DNA from 3 places in the Streptomyces sp. NPDC002784 genome. Region 2 is predicted to be linked to each of the others. Evidence: riboswitches for the same ligand, from Rfam matches in the RefSeq annotation. Region 2 holds a riboswitch; each other region holds the start of a gene.
The links. A riboswitch is a leader RNA that binds a small molecule or an ion and turns the genes downstream of it on or off. The one in region 2 is predicted to bind cobalamin.
Positions count from the first base shown of each region.

Region 1: linked by a shared signal. The riboswitch ahead of ACWD1Z_RS35830 ((2Fe-2S) ferredoxin domain-containing protein) and the one ahead of ACWD1Z_RS32750 (energy-coupling factor ABC transporter permease) in region 2 are both predicted to bind cobalamin.
Region 3: linked by a shared signal. The riboswitch ahead of ACWD1Z_RS28330 (cobalamin biosynthesis protein) and the one ahead of ACWD1Z_RS32750 (energy-coupling factor ABC transporter permease) in region 2 are both predicted to bind cobalamin.

Region 1 is NZ_JBSFVD010000068.1:3,594-7,875, forward strand. It holds gene ACWD1Z_RS35820 (FecCD family ABC transporter permease) at 1-254, opposite strand, end outside; gene ACWD1Z_RS35825 (ABC transporter substrate-binding protein) at 404-1,393, opposite strand; gene ACWD1Z_RS35830 ((2Fe-2S) ferredoxin domain-containing protein) at 1,449-1,829, opposite strand; cobalamin riboswitch at 1,911-2,089, opposite strand; gene ACWD1Z_RS35835 (GNAT family N-acetyltransferase) at 2,113-2,649, shown strand; gene ACWD1Z_RS35840 (ABC transporter substrate-binding protein) at 2,737-4,245, shown strand.
Region 2 is NZ_JBSFVD010000031.1:38,051-42,332, reverse strand. It holds gene cbiQ (cobalt ECF transporter T component CbiQ) at 1-58, opposite strand, end outside; gene ACWD1Z_RS32755 (energy-coupling factor ABC transporter substrate-binding protein) at 65-427, opposite strand; gene ACWD1Z_RS32750 (energy-coupling factor ABC transporter permease) at 424-1,131, opposite strand; cobalamin riboswitch at 1,162-1,344, opposite strand; gene ACWD1Z_RS32745 (hypothetical protein) at 1,457-1,666, opposite strand; tRNA gene ACWD1Z_RS32740 (tRNA-Gly) at 2,076-2,145, shown strand; gene ACWD1Z_RS32735 (class I SAM-dependent methyltransferase) at 2,387-3,130, shown strand; gene ACWD1Z_RS32730 (hypothetical protein) at 3,603-3,830, shown strand; gene ACWD1Z_RS32725 (GMC family oxidoreductase N-terminal domain-containing protein) at 4,032-4,282, shown strand, end outside.
Region 3 is NZ_JBSFVD010000020.1:58,527-62,808, forward strand. It holds gene ACWD1Z_RS28315 (class II aldolase/adducin family protein) at 1-464, opposite strand, end outside; gene ACWD1Z_RS28320 (anion permease) at 716-1,951, shown strand; gene ACWD1Z_RS28325 (hypothetical protein) at 1,983-2,204, shown strand; cobalamin riboswitch at 2,387-2,526, shown strand; gene ACWD1Z_RS28330 (cobalamin biosynthesis protein) at 2,649-3,590, shown strand; gene ACWD1Z_RS28335 (cobyric acid synthase) at 3,587-4,282, shown strand, end outside.

The sequences.
Region 1 (4,282 bases), on a different contig from region 2:
CGGACCAAGGCCTGCAACGCCATCCCCGCCACCGTCAGGCCGGCTCCGACCACCGCGCACAGCAGTACCCGGGGCAGCCGGACGTCGGTGACGATCGTCTCCCGCACCGGGGGCCACGTCTCATCGGCGAGGGCGGGGTGCAGGTGGTGGAGCAGGATGCGCCACACCTCGTCGGCCGGGATCGTGACCGAGCCGGCCGCGATCCCGAACGTCGCCGCCACCGCCACCAAGGCGGCGAGCCCGGCCAGGACCAGGGCGTAAGGGAGTCTGCGGCGGCCGGTGACGGCCTGCGCGGTCCCGGCCCTGGCAGAGCCGTTGCCGACCGTGTCGGTGGTTACCGGCGTCCTGCCCGTGGCGACGGCGACGGCGTCGGTGCCAGCGGCGGCCGATTCGCTCACGCCGGTCACCGGAAGCGGTCCGGGTGGAGCTGGCGTGCCAGCGACGCGACGGCCGCGGGCACCCGTACGCCCACGACGGTGGAGGACAGCGGCAGCACCGCGAACCGCCGGTTCTTGATGGCGGGCACGTCCTGCAGCGCCGGATTGGCGAGCAGGAACTCCTTCTTCTGCGCCACGCTCTGGTCGCCGTAGTCGTAGATGACGATGACCTCGGGCGCTCGCTCGGCCACCTGCTCGAACGACACGTCACCGAACGGCTTGTCGAGGTCGGCGAAGAGGTTGACGCCTCCGGCCCGCTTGATCATGTCGTTGCCGATGCCCGCGCCACCCGCGGTGAAGGCGCTCTTGTCGCCGCTGTCGTAGACGAACAGCTTTACCGGCTCCACTCCGTCGAGTTTGCCGTCCACCTCCTCCAGGGTGGTGTGCAGCCGTTCGATCTGCCGTTCTGCCCGCTCGGGGACGCCGAAGACCTTGGCGACCTCGCGGATCTCCTTGTCCATGGCGGTCATCGTCACCGGCCCAGCCGGGCATTCCTCGATGTTGAGGCGGGTGTTGATGCCGGCCTGGGTGAAGGCGGCACGGGAGCGGCCCTCCTTCTCGTCGAAGGTGGAGGCCCAGCCGCCGTAGACGAAGTCGGGCTCGGCGGCCAGCAGCGTCTCGTACGACGGGTACTGCTCCGACAGCACCTTGACCTTGTCGTAGGCGGCCCGGTACTCGGGGAGGATTGCGTCGTCGAGGTAGCCCGTGCCGACCATCGACTTCTCCAGCCCGAGCGCCAGCATCACCTCGGTCGCGTGCTGGTTCAAGGACACCGCGCGCTGGGGTGGGCGCTGAAACGTCGTTGTCACCCCGCAGTTGGACACGGTGACCGGGAATCCCTTGTCGGCCGGGCCGTTGGAGCCCCCGGCGTTGTCCTGGGCGCTTGCGCCGCAGCTCGTGATGAGCACAGCGGTGGCCGTGGCCAGCAAGGGGGACAGCAGACGTCTGCCCGTCATGGGAAAGGTCCTCTCGTACGGGTGTTACGGACGGTCGGCGCGCAGGCTGCCGGTCTCAGCGGGCCGCGCGGCGCCGAGGCGGGGTGAAGGCGTAGAGGTCGAGGATCTCGGGCCGGGCAGCGATGCCGGGACCGCCCGCGCTCACCCAGGCGGCGATGTCCTCGGTCGCGGCGGGGTCGTTGACCAGGCCCAGCCAGACCGGCCGCGCCCCGGCGGCCCGTCCGGCGGCGGAGGGCTGCACGACGATCACGTTGGCCTGATCGCACACATCCAGGCAGGCGGAGACGCGTACGGGAGCGGCCTCGCCCAGCCGCGCGGTCTGCGCCGTGTGATCGACGCCGGTCACCTTGGGACTGCCGCAGCAGCAGTCCCGGCACACAACGACCCGGCACGGCACCGGAGTTACCGGTCTTGTACCGACCGACCCTGTGCCCACCGGGCTGTCGTACGCCTCCTCGGCCGGCCTCACGGGCATGCCGAACCACCCTCCTCCGGGGAAATCCGCCCCGGGTTCGTCGAGGAGGCGACCGCCTGAGTCTCCTGGCTCTCGGGTCGAAGCGCGTCCCGGCCTTCCCACCCGGCTTGGGGCAGTGGCCTGTTCGGGACTGGCTCGCCGATCACAGTGGCGGGACCGCGCCGGATTCACACCGGCTTCCTCGTTCCGCCGTCGCCTTGTCGCCGAACATCATCGCACAGGGCTACCTGCATATGATGCGCAGATGCAGAAGTATCGCATCAGGACCGCCATGGCCGCCGATCTCGACGAGGCGCGGGCGGTGATGCTCGACACCGTCTACCGCGACTTCGGCACCGGCTACGTGCCGCACTGGCACGCCGACATCATCGATCCGGGGTCGTTCTACGTCGTCCCGCCCCGGCACACCCTGCTGGTCGCCGTCGACGACGCGGACGGGACGGTGGCCGCCACGGCCGCGCTCGATGCGCGCGGGCCGGTCCATCCGCCGAACCCGCGGTGGCTGGCGGAGCGGTACCCGTCGGGTGAGACCGCGCAGCTGAGGCGGGTGTACACGCGCCCGGAACACCGGCGGCGCGGGCTGGCCCGGCAACTGGTGGAAGAGCTGCTGGACTTCGCACGGACGGAAGGCGGCTACCGGTCCGTGTACCTGCACACCGACCCGCACTCCCCCGGCGCGATGAGCCTGTGGCGGACGCTGGGCAAGGTCGTCTGCGACGAGAGGGAGGACGTGCCCGGCGGAGGCAATGGCGTGGTGCACTTCGAGATCCCGCTTGCTTAAATGAAAATCATATTCATATGATGCTGGTCGACGTCGGCCGACCGACCCGTACGGGAACGTCCGCCCTGGAAAGACAGAACGAGGACCATGAGATCTCCCCGCCGTCGACTCATAGCCGGCCTGCTGCTCGCCCCCGCGCTCTCCGGCTGCTTCGCCTCCAACGACGACGACTCGTCCTCGGACTCCTCCGGCCCGGGTGAGGCCGGGCGCCTGCGGGTGGCGTTCGCCTTCCAGCCGACGGAGAACTACTCGCCGTACGGCGGCCAGGACTCCTTCATCCTGTCCCGGCTCGGTGTGAGCGAAGGGCTGACCCGGCTGGACGCCAACGGCACCGCGGCCCCCGCGCTCGCCGAGTCGTGGAGCAGCCGACAGGGCGGCAAGAGCTGGGTGTTCACGCTGAGGGACGCCACCTTCCAGGACGGCAGTGAGGTCACCGCGGAGGCCGTCGCCTCCGCCCTCACCCACGCCGCCGCGGCCGACCCGGCGCCGACCGCGATCTCCGGCGTGAAGCTGACCGCCGAGGTCGTGGGCGACGACCAGGTGAAGGTCGGCACGGGCGAGGCCGACCCGGTGCTGCCGCTGCGGCTGACCAACCCCAGCCTCGCGGTGTTCTCCCCCAAGGCGTACGGCAAGGACGGCAAGGTGAACCCGGCCGGCACCGCCACCGGCCCCTTCGAACTCACCCGGACCACCGGGGACACGGCAGCCGCCCTGGACCGCTACGACGACTACTGGGGCGGGCGCGCCCAGGCGTCCGGCATCGACGCGAAGTTCGTCTCGGACGGCACCGCCCGCGCCAACGCCCTGCGCACCGGGGACGTGGACATCGCCGAGGCCCTGCCCGTCGCACAGGTCGCCTCCCTGGACGAGGACTCCGTCCACGAGATCAACACCGCGCGGAACACCAGCCTGTACCTCAACACCCAGCGAGGCGTCTTCAAGGACGCGGCGCTGCGGGCCGCCGCGCGCGAGGCGATCGACACCTCCGCCGTCGCCAAGGGCGTGTACGAGGGTCACGCCGAGCCCGCCCAGGGCATCTACGGCCCCGCCCTGACCTGGACCGCGGACAAGAGGACCGAGCCGACCGGCCGGGCCGAGGCCACCGACGCGGACGGCAAGCCCATCACCATCGCCACCTACAACGACCGGGCCGAGCTGCCCGAGACCGCCCAGGTGCTCCAACAGCAGCTCCAGAAAGCCGGGTTCACGGTGAAGCTGGAGGTGCGCAGCTACGCACGCCTCGAAAGCGACCTGCTGGCCAAGAAGTTCGACGCCGCCGTCGCCTCCCGCAACATGATGCTCGACACGGGTGACCCGGTCACCGTCCTGGCCAGCGACTTCACCTGCGACGGCAGCTTCAACCTGTCGTTCCTGTGCGACAAGGACGTCGACCGGCTGGTCGAGAAGGCCCGGGCCGAGGCCGATCCGGGCAAACGGCAGGACGCCGCGATGAAGGCGGAGGCCGCGATCATCGGCACCGACGCGGTGATCCCGCTGGTGCACCTGAAGGTCGTCACCGGCCTGAGTGCGTCCGTCCAGGGCGCGCTGCTCGACCCGTACGAGCGGCAGTTCGTCGGCACCGGGACCCGGCGCTGAACCCCTTGGCCAGGCCCCTTGCCGCCGCCCTGCGCGC
Region 2 (4,282 bases):
CCACGGGATGGCGCCGGCGCCAGCGACTGCTGTGCGCCGCCGCGTCGATCGGCAGCACCGGGGATCAGACCCCTTCGCGGTCGGACTCCCCGGCACCCCGCGCGCCCACGGCATCCCGTTCCAGCGCCCGCTGTTCACCCTGCTTGCGGCCGCGCCGCAGGCCGAAGTAGTAGCACAGGACGCCCGCGCCGAGCGCTGCCTGGAGGGCGAACAGCGCCGACTCGATCTCCCCGGACGGAGGTTCGTACAGGGGCGAGAACCAGGGTTCGTAGTCCGGGTCGATCTCGGTGATCGCCGTCTCCGCCTCGGCGTCGGCGCCCGCGAACGGCTCCTCCTTGTGGTCGCCGAGACCGAGCACGAGCGGCATCACCGCGAGCAGTGCCACGGCCAGCAGGAGCAGCAGGTTGATCTTCGTGTTGCGGCTCATCGGGCCACCGCCTCGCTCGACTCGGTCCGGGCCCGCTTGCCGTCGGTCAGGAGCACGCCGAGCCGGGTCAGTTCTCCCTTGCTGGACTGCACCAGCAGCCGCATCACGAGCACGGTGAGAAGTCCCTCGCTCACCGCGAGCGGGATCTGGGTGACGGCGAAGATGGAGCCGAACTTGCCGAGCGCGCCCAGGAATCCGCTGCTCGGGTCGGGGAACGCGAGCGCCAGCTGGACGCTGGTGACGCAGTAGGTGGACAGGTCGGCGACGAACGCGCCGCAGAACACGGCGCCCATCAGCGGCACGTCGTAGCGCCGTAGCAGCTTGTAGACGGCGTATCCGGCCCAGGGCCCGACGATCGCCATGGAGAAGACGTTGGCGCCGAGGGTGGTCAGGCCGCCGTGCGCGAGCAGCAGCGCCTGGAAGAGCAGGGTGATGGTGCCCAGGACCGCCATGATCGGCGGCCGGAAGAGGATGGCGCCCAGGCCGGTGCCGGTGGGGTGGGAGCAGCTCCCGGTCACGGAGGGCAGCTTGAGAGCGGACAGGACGAAGGTGAAGGCCCCGGAGGCGCCGAGGAGCAGGGTGCTCTCCGGGTGTTCCCTGACCTCACGGGTGAGCGACCGGACTCCGTGGACGACGAACGGCGCGGACGCGACGCCCCAGGCGACGGCGTGCGCCGGAGGCAGAAATCCCTCGGCTATGTGCATGGCTCAGCAGACCCTCTCCAGCACCTCGTGGATGGTTGACGCGCCTTGGCCGGTCTCCTGGCTGACGGGTGACACCGCCCGTACTCCGCCTTCCCGGGTCCGAGGACCCAGTGGCTGCCCGCGAGGGCCGGAGCCGGACTTCCCGATCACAGTGGCGAGGGCCGCACCGGCATCACACCGGATTTCCCGTTCACCAAGGCGTGGTGACAGTAGTGCCTGATCAGGTCGGCTGACAAGCGCTCCCCAGGGGCGCAAGGACGGCGCACGCCCGCACACGCGCCGGGGCGCGCACCGGCGGCGCCCGGGTCTCGGGCCGGGCAGGGGGTCAGTCCCAGCTGTAGCCGTCTCCGAAGTTGAGGGTGTGCTCCAGCACGTCCTCCAGCGGGTCGTTGATCTCGACGGTGTTGACCACGGTGACCACGGGCGCGTTGTTGGAGACATGCACTCCGGGGCCGTCGTGGGCGGCGGAGTCACCGGCGGCGGCGAGAACCGTGGCGGTCAGGGCGGCGGGGACGAGAGTGACGCGTACGCGCATGGCTGCTCTCCTTCGGCATCGGGGCCCACACCGTGTAAGAACCCGATCGGGAGTTACCGCGCATCCCCGCCTCGAAGTCAACGAGACCGGGCAATTCACCTGGAAGAGGCTGGCGTCCGGCGGTGCGGGCTCTCGCGGACCGGTCGGCTGACCGTCCCCATCCCCAGCAGGTGGGTGAGCAGAGGGTTCTCGTCGCTCTTCAGCCGCATACGGCGTCCGCCCGGCCGCCACGATGCTGACGTGCGGCCTGGCCGCCCCTCGGATGAAGATCGGGATCGAGGTGTCCGCGCGGTGCGGGGCCGGAGAGCCGCGCGACGCGCTGGGAGGTGACTCGGCGACGGGCGCGGCACCCCGGAATGCTGTATAGTCGATCTTGAGCGGTCCGCCGGAAGCCCGGCGCTCCGGTTCTGCGTTGGTGGTCCAAGGAAAGACGCCCCGCTTCCTGCGGGGAGATGCAGGTGCAAGGCCTGCCCGGCGCTCGGATATGTGGCCCGTCCCGAACATCGGGGCGGGCCACATGCGTTGTCGGCGCATGTTCCGTCCGGGCGTCCGGCGTACGTCTGTTGGTTGATCCGAGGCTCACCCCCTCGACTTCTTCGTGTCATCTGCCAGTACGGCCTGCCGAGCGCGCCGGTGAAGACTCGCTGCCACGGCCGAGGGCCCCGGAAAGCGGGGTCCGGCAGGGCCGTGTACCGGAGGAAGCGCAGAAGGGGGCAGCACGTGGGCGTGCAGCAGTACGACCGGATCGGCGAGGCATTCGAGGGGTTCAAGTCCTTGCCGCTGATGCGGTACGGGGAGGTGCCGAGCTTCCTGGGCATGGTCGGGGACGTGACCGGCAAGTCGGTGCTCGACCTGGCGTGCGGCACCGGCTTCTACAGCCGTGAGTTCAAGCGGCGGGGCGCGACGGACGTCTTCGGGGTCGACATCTCCGCCGAGATGATCGCCGCCGCACGGGAGATGGAGCAGCGCGATCCGCTCGGGGTCCGCTACGAGGTCGGAGACGTGGGTGAACTGCGGCCCCTGGACCGGCGTTTCGACATCGCGCTGGGGGTGCAGTGCCTCAACTACGCCGAGGACATCGCCGCGATGGAGCGGATGTGCCGGAACATCCACCGCAGCCTGGTGCCGGGCGGGGAGTTCTTCGTGCTCGCCCAGAAGCCCGACTACCGCTTCGACTGTCCGTCCCTGGACAAGTACGGGTTCCGCTGCGAGCCCACCGGCGAGGAGATCGAGACGGGCCCGCGGGTGCGGGTCACGGCCCTGCTCGACCCGCAGCCGATCACCATCGTCAGCACGGCCCCGCGCCGCGAGGTCTACGAGTCGTGTCTGCGGGCGAGCGGGTTCGGTGCGCTGGAGTGGGTTCCGCTGCAGGTGTCCGAGGCCGGCCTCCGGGAGTTCGGCGAGGACTTCTGGGCGGACGTCCTCGCCCACCCGCCCCTGGAGATGCTCCGCTGCCGCGCCTGAACGGGGCCCGGTAGAAGGGGAGTTGGGTGCACAGGCGTTGACGCCCGTCTTCCCTCAGTGGTTCAGAGGCTCATCCACTGAGCCACTGCAGGGGAGCCGGGATGGGTGCGCTGCCGCGGGGGAGTACGGTCGATGTGCTGGAGAAGCGGCTGCGGGAGGACATCCTCGGCGGCCGTCACCCCGCGGGGAGCTACCCGAGTGCGGGACTTCCTGCGCCTGGGCGGGGCGGACCTGCTGCCGATGCCCGTGGGGCACAGGCCGGACCGGATCGGTGAGATCTTCGAAGTCCGGCGCTCCATCGGCGCGTTGATCGCGGAGCGCGCCGCCGCCCGCGCCGCACCGGCTCAAGTCACCGAACTGCGCGCCCTGATGGCGGCGGTCCGCGCAGCTCAGGCGGCGAGGCCGCGCAGCTCGCGGATGCCGAGGTGCACCGCGCCCTCGCCCGGGCGACCGGCAACGGGTGTAGGTGCTGTTGACCAACACCCTGTTCAACGCCTACCTGCCGGTGCGCGCGGCGCCGGTCGGACCGTTCGCCGGAGCGGAGGCCGCCCACGACCGGCCGGCACCGGTCTTCGACGCCGTGGCCGCCGGTGACCGGGCGGCGGCCCGCGCCGCCGCGGACGCCTACCCGTCGGCCACGGAACGCATCATGCTCGACGACCTCGCGCGCGCCCGCCAACGCCGGGACGGTGCCTGGTGACCACCCGGGGAACGACGTTCAAGGAGAGGATGCCGGGCCGGGTCCGCCTGAGCGACGAACAGCGCGACCGCCCGGTCCGGGTGGACCGCGTGGCCCGCGCCGAGACGGTCCTGCTGCCCCACCGCACGACACGGGCGCGGCTGACGGGAAGCCAGGCGGGCCGACGACCACACAGCCGCGTCGTTCGGGCGCAGGGCCCCGCTGGACCGCTTCACCGACCTCTACCGGGACGCCGGAGCCACCCTCGCGCTCGGCAGTCCGCCGCTGGTCCTGCCGGTGGGCCGCCCGGTCGGCGGCACCACGGTCGTCCACTCCGGCACCTGCTACCGCACACCCGGCCACGTCGTGGACCGCCGGCGCAGCCGCCACGGCTTCGCCGCCGCCGAGGAGGGCGGACCGGACCCCCGACGGCCGCACCTCCGAGGTCGCCGACACCGTCCGCGTACGGCTGC
Region 3 (4,282 bases), on a different contig from region 2:
AACTCCTCGGTGCCGTACGTCGCATACGGGGCAACCCGGACGGGGCCGCCGAGGTCCGCGGTGATGTAGTGGATCGCCGGGACCTCCTGGACCAGGGTCGAGACGGCCGTGGCGTGCACGGCGTGCGTGTGGACGATCGCGCGGGCGCCGGTGGCGCCGTAGACGGCGAGATGCATGGGCAGCTCGCTCGTGGGCCGCAGCTTTCCGAGGACCTGGCGCCCGGACAGGTCGACGCCCGTCACGTCCTCGGGGGTGAGCCGGTCGTACGGCACCCCCGTGGGGGTGACCAGGACCGTGTCCCCGACGCATACCGAGACGTTCCCGGACGTGCCCACGACCAGACCGTCGGACACGGTCCGGCGGGCTGTCGCGACCAGTTCCTCCCAGGCGCGCGCCTCCTCGGGGCGTACGCCCTCCGGCCATGACTCCCCCGCGCCCCGCCCGTTCTCCCGCTGCTCAGCCATGCGGCGATCCTGCCAGCCGACGGGCCCGGCTTCAGGGTGACCAGGATCTCTTCCCCGGTCCCTGAGCCCGCTCCGGAAGGTCGCCCAGGGCTCCCGACCCTTGGGGCGCCTGAAGCCCGCGGAACCACGTGGAACCGACGCAAGACGGAACGCCTGGTTCAGACACCCCGTAGCTCACCCCAGTTCACCTTCCGTTCACTCAGGTTACTTACGTTCGTCCAGCCAATGACCTCGAACGATTGCCTGGGTAAATGGAAAACTTCTCGCTGATCCTCGCGATTGTGGTAATAACCGCACTCGCGTTCGATTTCACGAACGGTTTTCATGACACCGCCAATGCGATGGCCACGACCATCTCGACCGGTGCGCTCAAGCCCAAGGTCGCGGTGGCCATGTCCGCCGTACTGAACCTTGTCGGCGCGTTCCTCTCCGTGGAGGTCGCCAACACGATCTCCAAAGGTCTCGTCGACGAGACCGGCATCCGTCCCGAGGTCATCTTCGCCGCGCTGGTCGGGGCGATCCTCTGGAATCTGCTGACCTGGCTGGTCGGTCTGCCCTCCAGCTCCTCGCACGCCCTCATGGGCGGCCTGATCGGCGCGACCATCGCCTCGGCGGGCGTCGGCGCGGTCCACGGCGACGTGCTCGTCACCAAGGTCCTCATCCCGGCGATCGCCGCCCCGCTGGTCGCGGGCCTCGCGGCGATGCTCGCCACGAAGCTGATGTACTCCCTGGGCAAGAAGGCCGACGGCAGCAAGTCCTCCGAGAAGGGCTACCGCGCCGGCCAGATCGCCTCCGCCGGCCTGGTCTCCCTCGCCCACGGCACCAACGACGCGCAGAAGACGATGGGCATCATCACCCTCGCCCTCGTCGCCGGCGGCACCCTGGCGCCCGACTCGGACCCGCCGATGTGGGTCATCCTCTCCGCGGGCGTGGCCATCGCGCTCGGCACCTACCTCGGTGGCTGGCGGATCATCCGCACCATGGGCAAGGGCCTGACCGACCTCCAGCCGCAGCAGGGCTTCGCCGCCCAGACCAGCGCGGCGACGGTCATCCTGGCCTCCTCCCACCTCGGTTTCTCCCTCTCCACCACGCACTCCGTCTCCGGTGCGGTGATGGGCGCGGGCCTCGGCCGCAAGGGCGGCGTCGTCCGCTGGTCCACGGCGACGCGGATGTTCGTCGCGTGGGGCCTGACGCTGCCGGCCGCGGCGCTCGTCGGCGCGCTGGCCGAGTGGGTCACGAACTTCGGCTCCTGGGGCACGGCGGTCGTGGCGGTGTTCCTGGTCGGCTCCAGCGCGGCCATCTGGAAGCTGTCCCGGCGCGAGATCGTCGACCACACCAACGTCAACGAGACCGAGGAGCCCGCGGGTGTCGTGACCACGGCGATGGCGGCCGTCACGCCGCCGCCGCCCGCCGGCCCGGCGACCGAGGAGCTCGCGGCGACGATCCCGGCCCCGGCCGGGGAGCCGACGCCGTCGGCCCGCGTCTGACCCCCGACCGGATACTCAAGGAAGCGGCATCATGAAGATCGACTGGGCGGCTCTCGGCTCCGTCTTCGGCGTCAGCCTCGTGGTCACCGTGGCCCTGGTGGCCCTGTTCACCCTCGGCATCGCGGGTCTGACGCGGCGCGAGCGGGCCGTGGAGCAGGGGGGCTCCGCGGGACTGGCGGTCACCGGCGCGTACGCGTGTTTCGCGGCGTGCGCGGCGGCTGTGGCGTACGGGATCTATCTGATCGTGGTCTGACGCGCCTCGCGCGACGGGCTCGCGCCCTGTTCCGGTGCCCCTGACGGGGGTGTTCGGGGCAGGGCGCTTTCGCGTACGACGCGGACGGGGGCGACGCGCCCGGCCCTCCCCAACCCCGCCCCACCGGACCCGGTGTGGGCCTCAGCACACTCTCCTCTCGCAGGTCAACAGCAAGTTGACGGCTGTTCCGGGCCCGTGGTGGACTGCCGGAGCCATTTACGGCGGCAGGAGAGGAAGCCGGTGCGATTCCGGCGCGGTCCCGCCACTGTCACCGGGGTAGGAAGCCCCGGGAGCCAGGAACTCTCACCGCCGGTCTCGTCGAACCAGGGCGTGGACACCCTGAGTGAGGACATATCGCCATGCGCGGCTGCCGTTTGACACAGGCTCTGAGATGCACGGCCCCCGACGCCGGGGTTCCGGCCGACCCGTCGGCCGGCTGAGCCGATGCGGGCCGATCGCGTCTTCGCGTACGGCGCCGCCGCCGGCCTCCTCGGTGACCTGATCCTCGGCGATCCCCGCCGCGGGCATCCGGTCGCCGTGTTCGGGCGGGCCGCGAGCGCCGTGGAACGGCGGCTGTGGCGGGACGACCGCGGCCGGGGCGCGCTGCACACCGCCGTGTGCGCCGGTGGCGCCGTCGCCGTGGGTGCCCTCGCCTCCCGTGCGGTACGCCGCTCCCCCGCCGCTCGTGTCGCGCTGACCGCTGCCGCCACCTGGGCGGTGGTCGGGGGGACTTCGCTCGGGCGGGAGGCCCGGACCGTCGGGCGGGCGCTGCGGGCGGGGGACGTCGAGGCGGCGCGGGCGCGGCTGCCGCATCTGTGCGGGCGGGATCCGCACGCGCTGGACGCCGACGGGATCGCGCGGGCGGTGGTGGAGTCCGTCGCCGAGAACACCTCCGACGCCGTCGTGGGAGCACTGGTGTGGGGCGCTGTGGGCTCGGTCCCGGGCCTCCTCGGGTTCCGGGCCGTGAACACCCTCGACGCCATGGTCGGCCACAAGTCGCCCCGCTACCGGCGCTACGGCTGGGCCTCCGCGCGCCTCGACGACGTCGCCGGGTGGCCGGGGGCGCGGCTGACCGCCGTACTCGCCGCCGTCGCCGGAGGCGATCCGCGGGGTGCGGTGCGGGCCTGGCGCGCCGACGCGGCGCAGCATCCGAGCCCCAACGCGGGGCCCGTGGAGGCGTCGTTCGCGGGGGCGCTGGGGGTGCGGCTCGGGGGGACCTTGTCGTACGGCGGACGGATCGAGCACCGGCCGGTGCTGAACGGGGAAGGGCGTGCTGTGGAGGTCGGGGACATCGAGCGGGCCGTACGGCTGTCCCGGCGGGTGAGCTGGCTGGCGCTGGCGGTCAGCGCCGCCGCGCGCCGCGTCGTGGCGGGGAGGCGGTCATGAGCAGCGGAGGTCTCCTGGTCGCCGGTACCACCTCCGACGCCGGAAAGAGTGTCGTCACCGCCGGAATCTGTCGCTGGCTGGTCCGGCAGGGGGTGAAGGTCGCGCCCTTCAAGGCGCAGAACATGTCGCTGAACTCCTTCGTCACCCGCGAGGGCGCCGAGATCGGCCGGGCGCAGGCCATGCAGGCGCAGGCCTGCCGCGTCGAACCGACCGCGCTGATGAACCCGGTGCTGCTCAAGCCGGGCGGCGAGCAGAGCAGTCAGGTCGTGCTCATGGGCAAGCCTATGGGCGAGTTGAGCGCGCGCGGCTATCACGGCGGGCGGCAGCAGCAGCTCCTCGGGACCGTGCTCGACTGCCTCGCCGAGCTGCGGGACACGTACGACGCCGTGATCTGCGAGGGGGCCGGTTCGCCGGCCGAGATCAATCTGCGGCGCACCGACATCGTCAACATGGGCGTCGCGCGCCGCGCCCGGCTGCCCGTGCTGGTGGTGGGTGACATCGACCGCGGGGGCGTCTTCGCCTCCTTCTTCGGGACGGTGGCGCTCCTCTCCCGCGAGGACCAGGAACTCGTCGCCGGGTTCCTGGTCAACAAGTTCCGCGGCGACGTCTCGCTGCTGGAACCCGGCCTCGACATGCTGCACGACCTCACCGGGCGCCGCACCTACGGCGTCCTGCCCTTCCGGCACGGGCTC